4 regions of the Brevibacillus aydinogluensis genome follow, and region 1 is predicted to be linked to each of the others. Evidence: riboswitches for the same ligand, from Rfam matches in the RefSeq annotation. Region 1 holds a riboswitch; each other region holds the start of a gene.
What was found. Region 1 has a riboswitch for cobalamin ahead of cobO (cob(I)yrinic acid a,c-diamide adenosyltransferase). Riboswitches for the same ligand answer to the same signal wherever they lie in the genome.
Positions count from the first base shown of each region.

Region 2: linked by a shared signal. The riboswitch ahead of Q7F15_RS04155 (ribonucleoside-diphosphate reductase subunit alpha) and the one ahead of cobO (cob(I)yrinic acid a,c-diamide adenosyltransferase) in region 1 are both predicted to bind cobalamin.
Region 3: linked by a shared signal. The riboswitch ahead of Q7F15_RS03205 (energy-coupling factor ABC transporter permease) and the one ahead of cobO (cob(I)yrinic acid a,c-diamide adenosyltransferase) in region 1 are both predicted to bind cobalamin.
Region 4: linked by a shared signal. The riboswitch ahead of Q7F15_RS13050 (iron chelate uptake ABC transporter family permease subunit) and the one ahead of cobO (cob(I)yrinic acid a,c-diamide adenosyltransferase) in region 1 are both predicted to bind cobalamin.

Region 1 covers NZ_OY569118.1:3,198,710-3,200,903, forward strand. The annotation lists gene cobD (threonine-phosphate decarboxylase CobD) at 1-654, opposite strand, end outside; gene cobO (cob(I)yrinic acid a,c-diamide adenosyltransferase) at 654-1,202, opposite strand; cobalamin riboswitch at 1,404-1,616, opposite strand; gene Q7F15_RS15660 (hypothetical protein) at 1,708-2,194, opposite strand, start outside.
Region 2 covers NZ_OY569118.1:859,357-861,550, reverse strand. The annotation lists gene Q7F15_RS04160 (YisL family protein) at 236-589, opposite strand; cobalamin riboswitch at 787-986, shown strand; gene Q7F15_RS04155 (ribonucleoside-diphosphate reductase subunit alpha) at 1,178-2,194, shown strand, end outside.
Region 3 covers NZ_OY569118.1:670,633-672,826, reverse strand. The annotation lists gene cbiQ (cobalt ECF transporter T component CbiQ) at 1-70, opposite strand, end outside; gene Q7F15_RS03210 (energy-coupling factor ABC transporter substrate-binding protein) at 67-354, opposite strand; gene Q7F15_RS03205 (energy-coupling factor ABC transporter permease) at 355-1,116, opposite strand; cobalamin riboswitch at 1,267-1,458, opposite strand; gene Q7F15_RS03200 (quinone-dependent dihydroorotate dehydrogenase) at 1,551-2,194, opposite strand, start outside.
Region 4 covers NZ_OY569118.1:2,642,550-2,644,743, reverse strand. The annotation lists gene Q7F15_RS13055 (M24 family metallopeptidase) at 1-749, shown strand, start outside; cobalamin riboswitch at 764-966, shown strand; partial or broken gene Q7F15_RS13050 (iron chelate uptake ABC transporter family permease subunit) at 1,132-1,287, shown strand; gene Q7F15_RS13045 (sigma-70 family RNA polymerase sigma factor) at 1,385-1,933, shown strand; gene Q7F15_RS13040 (hypothetical protein) at 1,903-2,194, shown strand, end outside.

The DNA of each region.
Region 1 (2,194 bases):
CAGCGAGCGCATCACCAGCACGCGCGGAAACCGGGAAAGCTGGTCTGCCAGCGTAAACTGACGCTCCTCCGCGACAAAGTCGAGAAACGCCTCGTCGATCACCAGATGCGTGTCTGTCCTGTCGGTCCAGCCGGCCATCCGCAGCAGTTCTTCCGGTTCATACAAGAGGCCGGTCGGGTTATTGGGAGAACCGACAAAGACAAGGTCTGCCTGTTCAAACAGCCGGTACAGCTCCGCCTCGTCCGGCTTGAAGCCGCGATCTTCCCGCCCCGGGCAGGTCAGCACGCGGGCGCCGAACTGCCTGGAAAGTTGGGCATATTCGGAAAAACAAGGCGTGACGATGCCGACCGTCTGCGGCTTCAGTGCGAGGATCGCCAGGGCCATCGCCTCGGCCGCCCCGTTGGTCGGCAGAAGCCACGATGCCGGCAGGTTCAGCTTTGCCGCCAATGCGCTGCGAAACGACCGGTGCCCCGGATCGGGATAGTGAACCACCCGAGGCAGCACCTCCCGCAGTCCTTCCAGCACGCGGGCAGGCGGGCCCAGCGGGTTGATGTTGGCGCTGAAATCGACAAATTGCCCGACTTCCACACCGAAGCGCTCCGCCGCCGTAACCAGATCGCCGCCGTGACCGAACACCTCCAACACGGCGGTCATCAATACTCCACCCCCAGCACGGCGGGGATGCCTTCGTCATAGTAGTGCTTGACCGCTTTCATCTCCGTTACCAGATCGGCAATCGCGATGATTTCCGGCCGCGCGTCCCGTCCCGTAATCACCAGATGCACGTGGCTCGGCCTGTTTTTGATCGTGTCCACTACATCGTCCAGCGGCAGCACGTCCGCTACGGGAAAACGATCAATCGCCAGCGCGTTGTTCAATTCGTCGAGAATCACCATGTCGTATTCGCCGCCCAATACCTGCTCCTTGGCGTATCGCCACGCTTCCCGCAGAGCGGCGCGGTGCTCCTCGGGCGTTTTCGTCCAGGTAAAGCCGATGCCTTTTTGCACCATCTCGATGCCCAACCGGTCAAAGACGATTTTTTCCCCGTAGGTGCGTTCCGGCGACTTGATAAACTGTACCACCAACACACGCTTGCCGCGGCCGGTCGCCCGTACGGCCAGCCCCAGCGCCGCCGTTGTCTTCCCTTTTCCGTCCCCGGTGTACACCAGGACCAGTCCTCGCTTGTTGTCGGATTTGTTCATCGACCATTTCCTCCCCCTCTGGCCGGCCAACCAGGGACGCGATGCCAAACGGTCCGCCCCTTGTGCCAGCTCATCTACCGTTCACGGTGTCTTTTCAGATACAATAAAAAACGCTTTGCTTTCCTCGAAACCCAAAGGAAGCAAAGCGTCGACACGACGTCCACGACAATCCTCACCTTTTCCTTTGACCCGAAGGAAATCAGTGCTCACGCAAAACAGGCAGGTCTCCTGGCTTGAGGATCGCCGCTTTCCTTCTCCTTCCCACTCCCGCTGGAGCAGTGGATGGCTGTCGCCGCGAAGGAAAACTCCCCTCTTACAGTGGCGGGACCGCGTTGGATTTTCACCAAACTTCCCTTTAACTTCACCCGCCCGGAAGCGTCCGCGCAGGTGAAGACCTGTTTGCCGTATGCAGTTGTCGGTGCCGCACATGACCGGCACTTGTCTCCATCATAACAAAAGTGGCCGTGGATAGGAAGGAAAAAGCGAGCGGGCAATGGGCTGACTCTTAATCGACGGGCGCCATCGAGCCATCTGGATTCAAGATTTCTTCTGCTCTGGTTCCATTCACATTGGAGTAAACATGCAGATTGCGATTGGGGCCTTGAAGGTAAGCGATGGTGTACAGGTAGACTCGTTCATCTTTCCAGCCGATGAAGAAGGCGGCTCCTACTTTTCCGCTGCGAATCCCCTCTTGATCAATGACATGGTCGGGCACAGAGGACTGGTAATCCTCCTCGGTGAAAAAGCGGTACAGCCAGAATTCATCACAGCCGTTTTCGAGATCCCCCTGGTCATCCACGAGAACGTACCTGTCACCGAACAGTGCGGCGACTTCTTGTTTGGTTGAGCCGATTGTTACGTTGTCTTTTATCCTGGCAACGGTTTGCAGCACTTCTTCTTCACGGACCGTCTGTCTTTCGGGTGGGAGTACGAAGATTCTGTTAAATAAATCAAAGGGATAACAGGCGACCAGGATCGCGGCCATGACTGCG
Region 2 (2,194 bases), 1.8 Mb from region 1:
TTATTCCTACCGCCATTATATGCAAAAGCGGAGCATTCCGCCATATTGATTGATATATGTGGAGAAGTTCTCCATTCTATATCAGACCGTTCTGATTCGCGGCGCACTCCGCTTCCGCGAGCATCCGCCGCTCTTGGCGCCGCTTGTCTTAGCGAACAACAACAAAAAAAGCCTCCACCCGGAACCTTTTGATCCGAGTGAAAGCTTTTCGACGTGTGTGCAAAGCACCGGCCGCCTACACGATTACGCGGTACCCGATCAGGATGACAAGCACCATCAGCGCGAGCGCGCCAACGAAAAATCCGATGCTGGCTTCCTGGCGGCGTGCCCGTCCCAGCGCCATTTCCATCAGCCCGAAGACGACAATCCCCAGCAGTCCCTTCACATAGTACAGGACGTCTCCCGTGTGGAACTTAAACAACATCCAACCACCCGTCACGACCACGATCACCATCATCACGCGCAGAAACATGTGAACGATGTTGCCCACTTTTTCCTTGCCGAGACGGAAAAGGATGTACCCGACGATCAGCAGGATGAATGCCACTTCCCAACCGCCTACGTGGGCTTTAAGATACGCATAGCTCACCGTTTGCTCACTCCTTGCCCAGTGCAATCTCCATACTCGTCTCATTATAACAGATTGGCAAGGGAAAAGCAGGGCGCGCAATGCTTGGCGGTTTTGTGACAGCTAGTCACTTGACCGGACCCGCTTTTTTGGAAGCGGCCAGCCAAGATCAGTCTTCCCTCCCACAACATATTGTGTTATAGTACCTTCATACAACCATATATAGTACGCTTTGTGGTGCGCTTGACCAGGATTCCGGCAAGCGCTTAAAAGGGAAGACCGGTGCAAGTCCGGCGCGGTCCCGCCACTGTAAATGGGGAGCGACTCTGTCAGATGCCACTGTCGATCGCATCGACGGGAAGGTTCAGAGAAGCGATGATCCATGAGCCAGGAGACCTGCCACAAAGACAACACCGTTGGAACCACGAGGATGGGGAGGTGTGGAATCGGTCACCGGCGGCGTGCCGCTCTTTCTGGCGCACGTTCCGCTTTGACACAGGCATGTTTGTTTCCACATGGGCAACATCAGCATCCTCTACCCGACGGGAGAGGATGCTTTTTTCATGAACCGCAAAGGAGAGGGATAGATTGCAAACGGTTGTCTCTGGCATTGACCAACGTATTACATCGCTGATTGGCGACATTCTGGCCGATTTTCCCCGGCTGCGCGCAGATGCCGTCATCCAGTCGGCGGCCATCAGAGCCAAACACAAAACGCTCACGGAACAGGAAGCGGCAAAAATCGTTGCCATGTCGGCCGCCGAACTGATTTCCAAAGAGGAGCCGGAATGGACCTACGTCGCCGCCAGGGCGTACCTCGCTGCCCTGTATCACGAAGCGGCCCGCAGCCGGGCGTATTCCTTTAGTCCTGCGCGTCCCTACGGTTCGTTTTTGAACCTGTTGAAACAGCTGGTGGAAAAGGGCATTTACAAACAGGAACTGCTGACCGCCTACCGTCCGGAAGAGATTGCGGAGCTGGAACGGGAGATTGATCCGGAAAAGGACAAGCTGTTTACCTATTTGGGGATCGTGACTCTCGCCGAGCGGTATTTGGCGAGGGATTACACCGGCAGCCTGTATGAACTGCCCCAGGAGCGGTTTATGGTCATCGCCATGCACCTCATGCTGCAGGAACCCCGCGAAAAAAGACTCGCGCTGGTAAAGGAAGCCTACTGGGCGCTCAGCCATCAGTACATGACCGTGGCAACGCCCACCATGGCGAATGCCGGCAAAGCACGGGGCGGACAGCTCTCCAGCTGCTTTGTCGACACGGTCGACGACTCTCTGCAGGGCATCTACGATTCCAACACCGACGTCGCCCGGCTGTCCAAGATGGGCGGCGGCATCGGCGTGTACATGGGAAAAGTGCGGGCGCGCGGCTCTTCCATCCGCGGCTATGAAAACAAATCCAGCGGGGTCATCCCGTGGATTCGCCAGCTGAACAATACGGCGGTCAGCGTCGACCAGCTCGGAACGCGCAACGGCAGCGTTGCCGTGTATCTCGACGTGTGGCACAAGGACATCCTGGCGTTTCTCGATTTGAAAATGAACAACGGGGACGAACGCCTGCGGGCGCATGACATCTTTACGGGTGTGTGCATCCCTGATCTGTTCATGGAAGCGGTG
Region 3 (2,194 bases), 1.6 Mb from region 1:
GCAGCTTGCAGCCGGGGGACAGGCGGCGCAGCCGGTTGGTGTAGGCGAGCGTATCCAACTGGTCGATCATTGTTCTTTGCCGTTGTTCAACCGACCCCGGTACAGGCCGATTGCATATCCGATAAATCCGGCGCCCAGCGCGGCCTGCACGGCAAACAGCAGGCTTTCCGTCTCGCCGCCCGGCGGCTCCACAAGCGGCTGGAACCAGGGCTCATAGTCGGGGGCCACTTCTTTGATCGCTTCTTCCGCCGCGCCGTCCGCTCCGCCAAACTCCGAATCTTTCACCAATATCAGCGGCAGCACGGCCAACAACGCCACCAGCAGCAACAGCACCCAGTTTGACCAGCGTTTCACTTACATCCCCTCCCGTTTGAGCAGCGGCAGTTGCGACAGTTCTTTTGCATTGTACGACTGCAGCCAGTTCCAGACGAGCACCGTCAGCAGTCCCTCGCTTACGGCCAGCGGCACCTGCGTCAGCGCGAAGATGCCGGCAAATTTGGCGAACGAGGCGGCGACACCACCGGATGCTGCCGGAAACGCCAGCGCCAGCTGCAGTGACGTCACCACGTACGTGGTCAGGTCGGCCAGGGCAGCCGCCAGAAACACTGCCAGCCGCTGGCCGCCGTTGGCCCGCAGCACCAGCCGATACACCCCGTAGGCCACAAACGGCCCGACCACTGCCATGGAAAACGCGTTGGCCCCCAGCGTGGTCAAGCCGCCGTGGGCGAGCAGCAGGGCCTGGAACAGCAGCACCAAGGTGCCCAGCACCGACATGACCAGCGGACCGAACAGGATGGCTCCCAGGCCGGTCCCGGTCGGGTGGGAACTGCTCCCGGTCACAGACGGAATTTTCAATGCGGACAGAACAAAGGCAAACGCCCCCGCCACCCCCAGCAGCAGCTTCAACTCGGGGTTATCCTGGACCCGCCGCTTGATGGAGCGCAGGCCCAGCAGGAAAAAGGGCAGAAACGCGGCCCACCAGAACAGCGCCCACTCCACCGGCAAAAAGCCTTCCATGATGTGCATGGCGTGTCCGGTCTCCGGCTCATTCAGCAGAAAGTACAGGACAAATCCCGTCACAAGCATTCCGCTCATCAACGAACGCGAACGGCTCATCGAGCATCCTCTCCCTATCTGGTTCGACATCCAACGTCCAAGAAAAAAACTCATCCGGCCGGATGAGCTTTGCGCAATGTGAATAGACGACTACTTCCTCAAACAAAACAGTCGTACTGCCTGGGCTCACCTCTCCTTTCCTCGAAGGCTGTTGGGTGCGGCAGCTAGGTAGGTCTCCTGGCTTCCAGATCATCACGCTCTTTTGCCTTCCCCGTCCGGCGAGCGGCGAGTGGCCTGTCAAAAGAGAATTCCCTGGTTACAGTGGCGGGACCGCTCGGGATTTTCACCCGATTCCCTGTTACCCCTTATCCGCATAAGGGCACCTAGCTCCGTTGTATTCGGTTTTTTTCCTTTCCATCTTGGACGTTTGCGTCCATTATAAACGAGCCCCCGCGAAAGCAAAAGAGGGGAGAATCGTCTCCGAGGTGCGCTATCTATCGTGCGTCCACGCCTACCGCGTCGCTGATGCGGGCAAACCCGTCCTTCTTCAACAGCTGCACCAGCCGTTTGTTAATCTGCCGCGCAATACCCGGCCCGCGGTAGATCATTCCCGTGTACACCTGCACCAGGCTGGCGCCGGCGCGAATCTTGCGGTAGGCGTCGTCACCGGTGAAGATGCCGCCCACTCCGATGATCGGCACCTTGTCCCCCACTTCCTGGTAAATTTCTCTCACCCAGGCGGTGGACCGCTCCTCCAGCGGCTTTCCGCTCAAGCCGCCCACTTCTTCTGCGTACGGGTGGTTTTCCACCCCATCACGGGACAGTGTGGTGTTGGTGGCGATGATGCCGGCCGCCCCTTCAGCCACCGCGGCCCTGACCACGTCACTCATCTGCTCGTCCGCCATGTCGGGCGATACCTTCACCAGGATCGGCTTCGCCTTGGCGCCGCGCATCTCCAGTTCGGCCGCCTTGGCCTTTACTTCGCGGAGAATGGACCGCAGGCTGTTGGCCTCCTGCAAGTCGCGCAGGTTGGGCGTGTTGGGCGAGCTGACGTTGATCACAAAATAATGGCCGTACGAATAGAGCAGGTCCAGGCACTTGCTGTAGTCGGAAGCCGCTTCTTCATTGGGCGTCAGCT
Region 4 (2,194 bases), 560 kb from region 1:
GCGCGGTCGTGTCGGCCAAGCGGTACGCCGACGTGGAGGAACCGCTCCGCGAAATGCGGTTGATCAAGTCGGCGGAGGAAGTGGCCCGCATCAGGCACGCCGTGCGGCTGGTGGAACAGGCACTGAGCGAGAGTCTGAAAAAAGTGAAACCGGGCGTCACCGAGATGGAGATCGTCGCCGAACTGGAATACCAGATGAAGCGGTTGGGGGCTGACGGGCCGTCGTTTGACACGATGGTGCTGGCCGGCGAAAAATCGGCGCTGCCGCACGGAACCCCGGGCAGCCGGCAGGTGCGCGAGGGAGACCTGCTGTTGTTTGACCTGGGCGTGGCGGCTGACGGCTACGTGTCCGACATCACCCGCACCTTTGCGATCGGCGAGATCAGTGCACAGCTTCGGGAAATCTACGAGACGGTGCTTGCGGCCAACGAAGCGGCCATCGCTGAGGTGCGTCCGGGTGTCACGCTGGCTCACCTCGACCAAACGGCTCGCCGCGTAATCGAGGAAAAAGGGTATGGTCCGTATTTCATGCACCGTCTGGGGCACGGATTGGGCATGGACGTCCACGAATATCCGTCGGTTCACGGACAAAACCAGGACGTGCTTCGTCCCGGCATGGTCTTCACGATCGAACCGGGGATCTACCTCCCGGGCGTGGGGGGCGTGCGAATCGAGGACGACGTGCTGGTGACCGACAGCGGCTGCGATGTATTGACGCAGTTCCCGAAACAGCTGACCGTCATCAGGTAAGGCTCAGACGAAAAACGAATATGGTGTTTCACGGTGCCGTCCGGGTGCAGGTCCGCCCGGGGGGCTTAAAAGGGAAGTTCGGTGAAAGTCCGACGCGGTCCCGCCACTGTAACGGGAGCGCCCTGCGACAGCCACTGTCTCGCCGGTCTGGCGAGATGGGAAGGTGCAGGGAGCGATGAACCCAAGCCAGGAGACCTGCCGTGAAGCGATCACGCTTTTACCCACGAGGATGGGGATGTGTGGAAAGCAGGGGACAGAAAGAAACGGCGCTCCGCGTCTGTTCTTTTGTCGTGTCCGCATGCAGACAGGCATCTTCCGTCCAATACGGGAGGTGCTTTTTTGTTTGTGCGTAAACATGTGAGCCAGGTTTACAACAGGCAGGCGAGTATGTATTGGTGCTTTCGTCGGGGATGGCCTCTCCGTAGTCGGGGCGGCCATCCAGGCACTTGTCCGCAATTCCCTCGCTGATCCCGACATCCTGGGCGTCTCTTCGGGGGCGTCGGTCGGGGCGACATCGGTCATGCTGTTTGGCGCACTCCCGCTCCCCTGGACCCGTTTTTCGCCATAAACGTTGTAACATTTCGTCGGCCGGCCGCATCTAAACAGGTGAATGCACACGAAGGGAGGCGCGCCGCGTGGAAAAACTGCAGCCGACGGTGGAAGCGGTGCTGGAACAGATCATGCGGGAATACGGGACGCGCGTGCTTCGCCTGGTCACCTTGATGGTGAAAGACCGCAGTCTGGCGGAAGACATCACGCAGGACGTCTTTTTGAAAGCGTACCGTCACCTGCCCCGTTTTCGCGGCGAGAGCAGCATCCGCACCTGGCTCTACCGGATCGCCGTGAACGAGTGCAAAGGGTGCCTGCGCTCCTGGGCGTTTCGCAACCTGCTGCCTCGTTCCTGGATCAGCCGGGAGAGCGACGTGTCCGCGGAGCGGCAGGTCATGGAGCGGGCGCAACGGGACGAGCTGGTTCGCCTGGTGCTGGAGCTGCCGCCGCTGTACCGCCAGGTGATCGCGCTGCACTACTACGCCGATCTGTCCATCGCGGAAACGGCCGAAGTGCTTGGCGTGACGGAGGGAACGGTCCGGACACGGCTGCACCGCGCCCGGCAGCAGTTGAGACAGCGGATGGAGTCAAGGGAGGAATGGGAATGGAACGGGACAAATGGCTGCGAGAGCTGAAGGAGCGGGCCGACGAAACGGTGTGCAAGGACGTGACGTTTACCCCCGGAATGGAAGAAGCCGTGCGAAAGCACATCAGACAGCGGTCGCAGCGGCAGAGGCGCGGACCGCTTCTGGCGTCGGCGTCCGCTGCGGTGACGCTGCTGGCCCTGTGGATGTGGTGGCCCGATGCGCTGCAGCCCAAGCAACCGGCCGCCCCTGGCCCCGCGCCGAAGACAACCGCACCGCCGCTGTTCGGCCTCGTCTCCTCTCCTCCCGTGC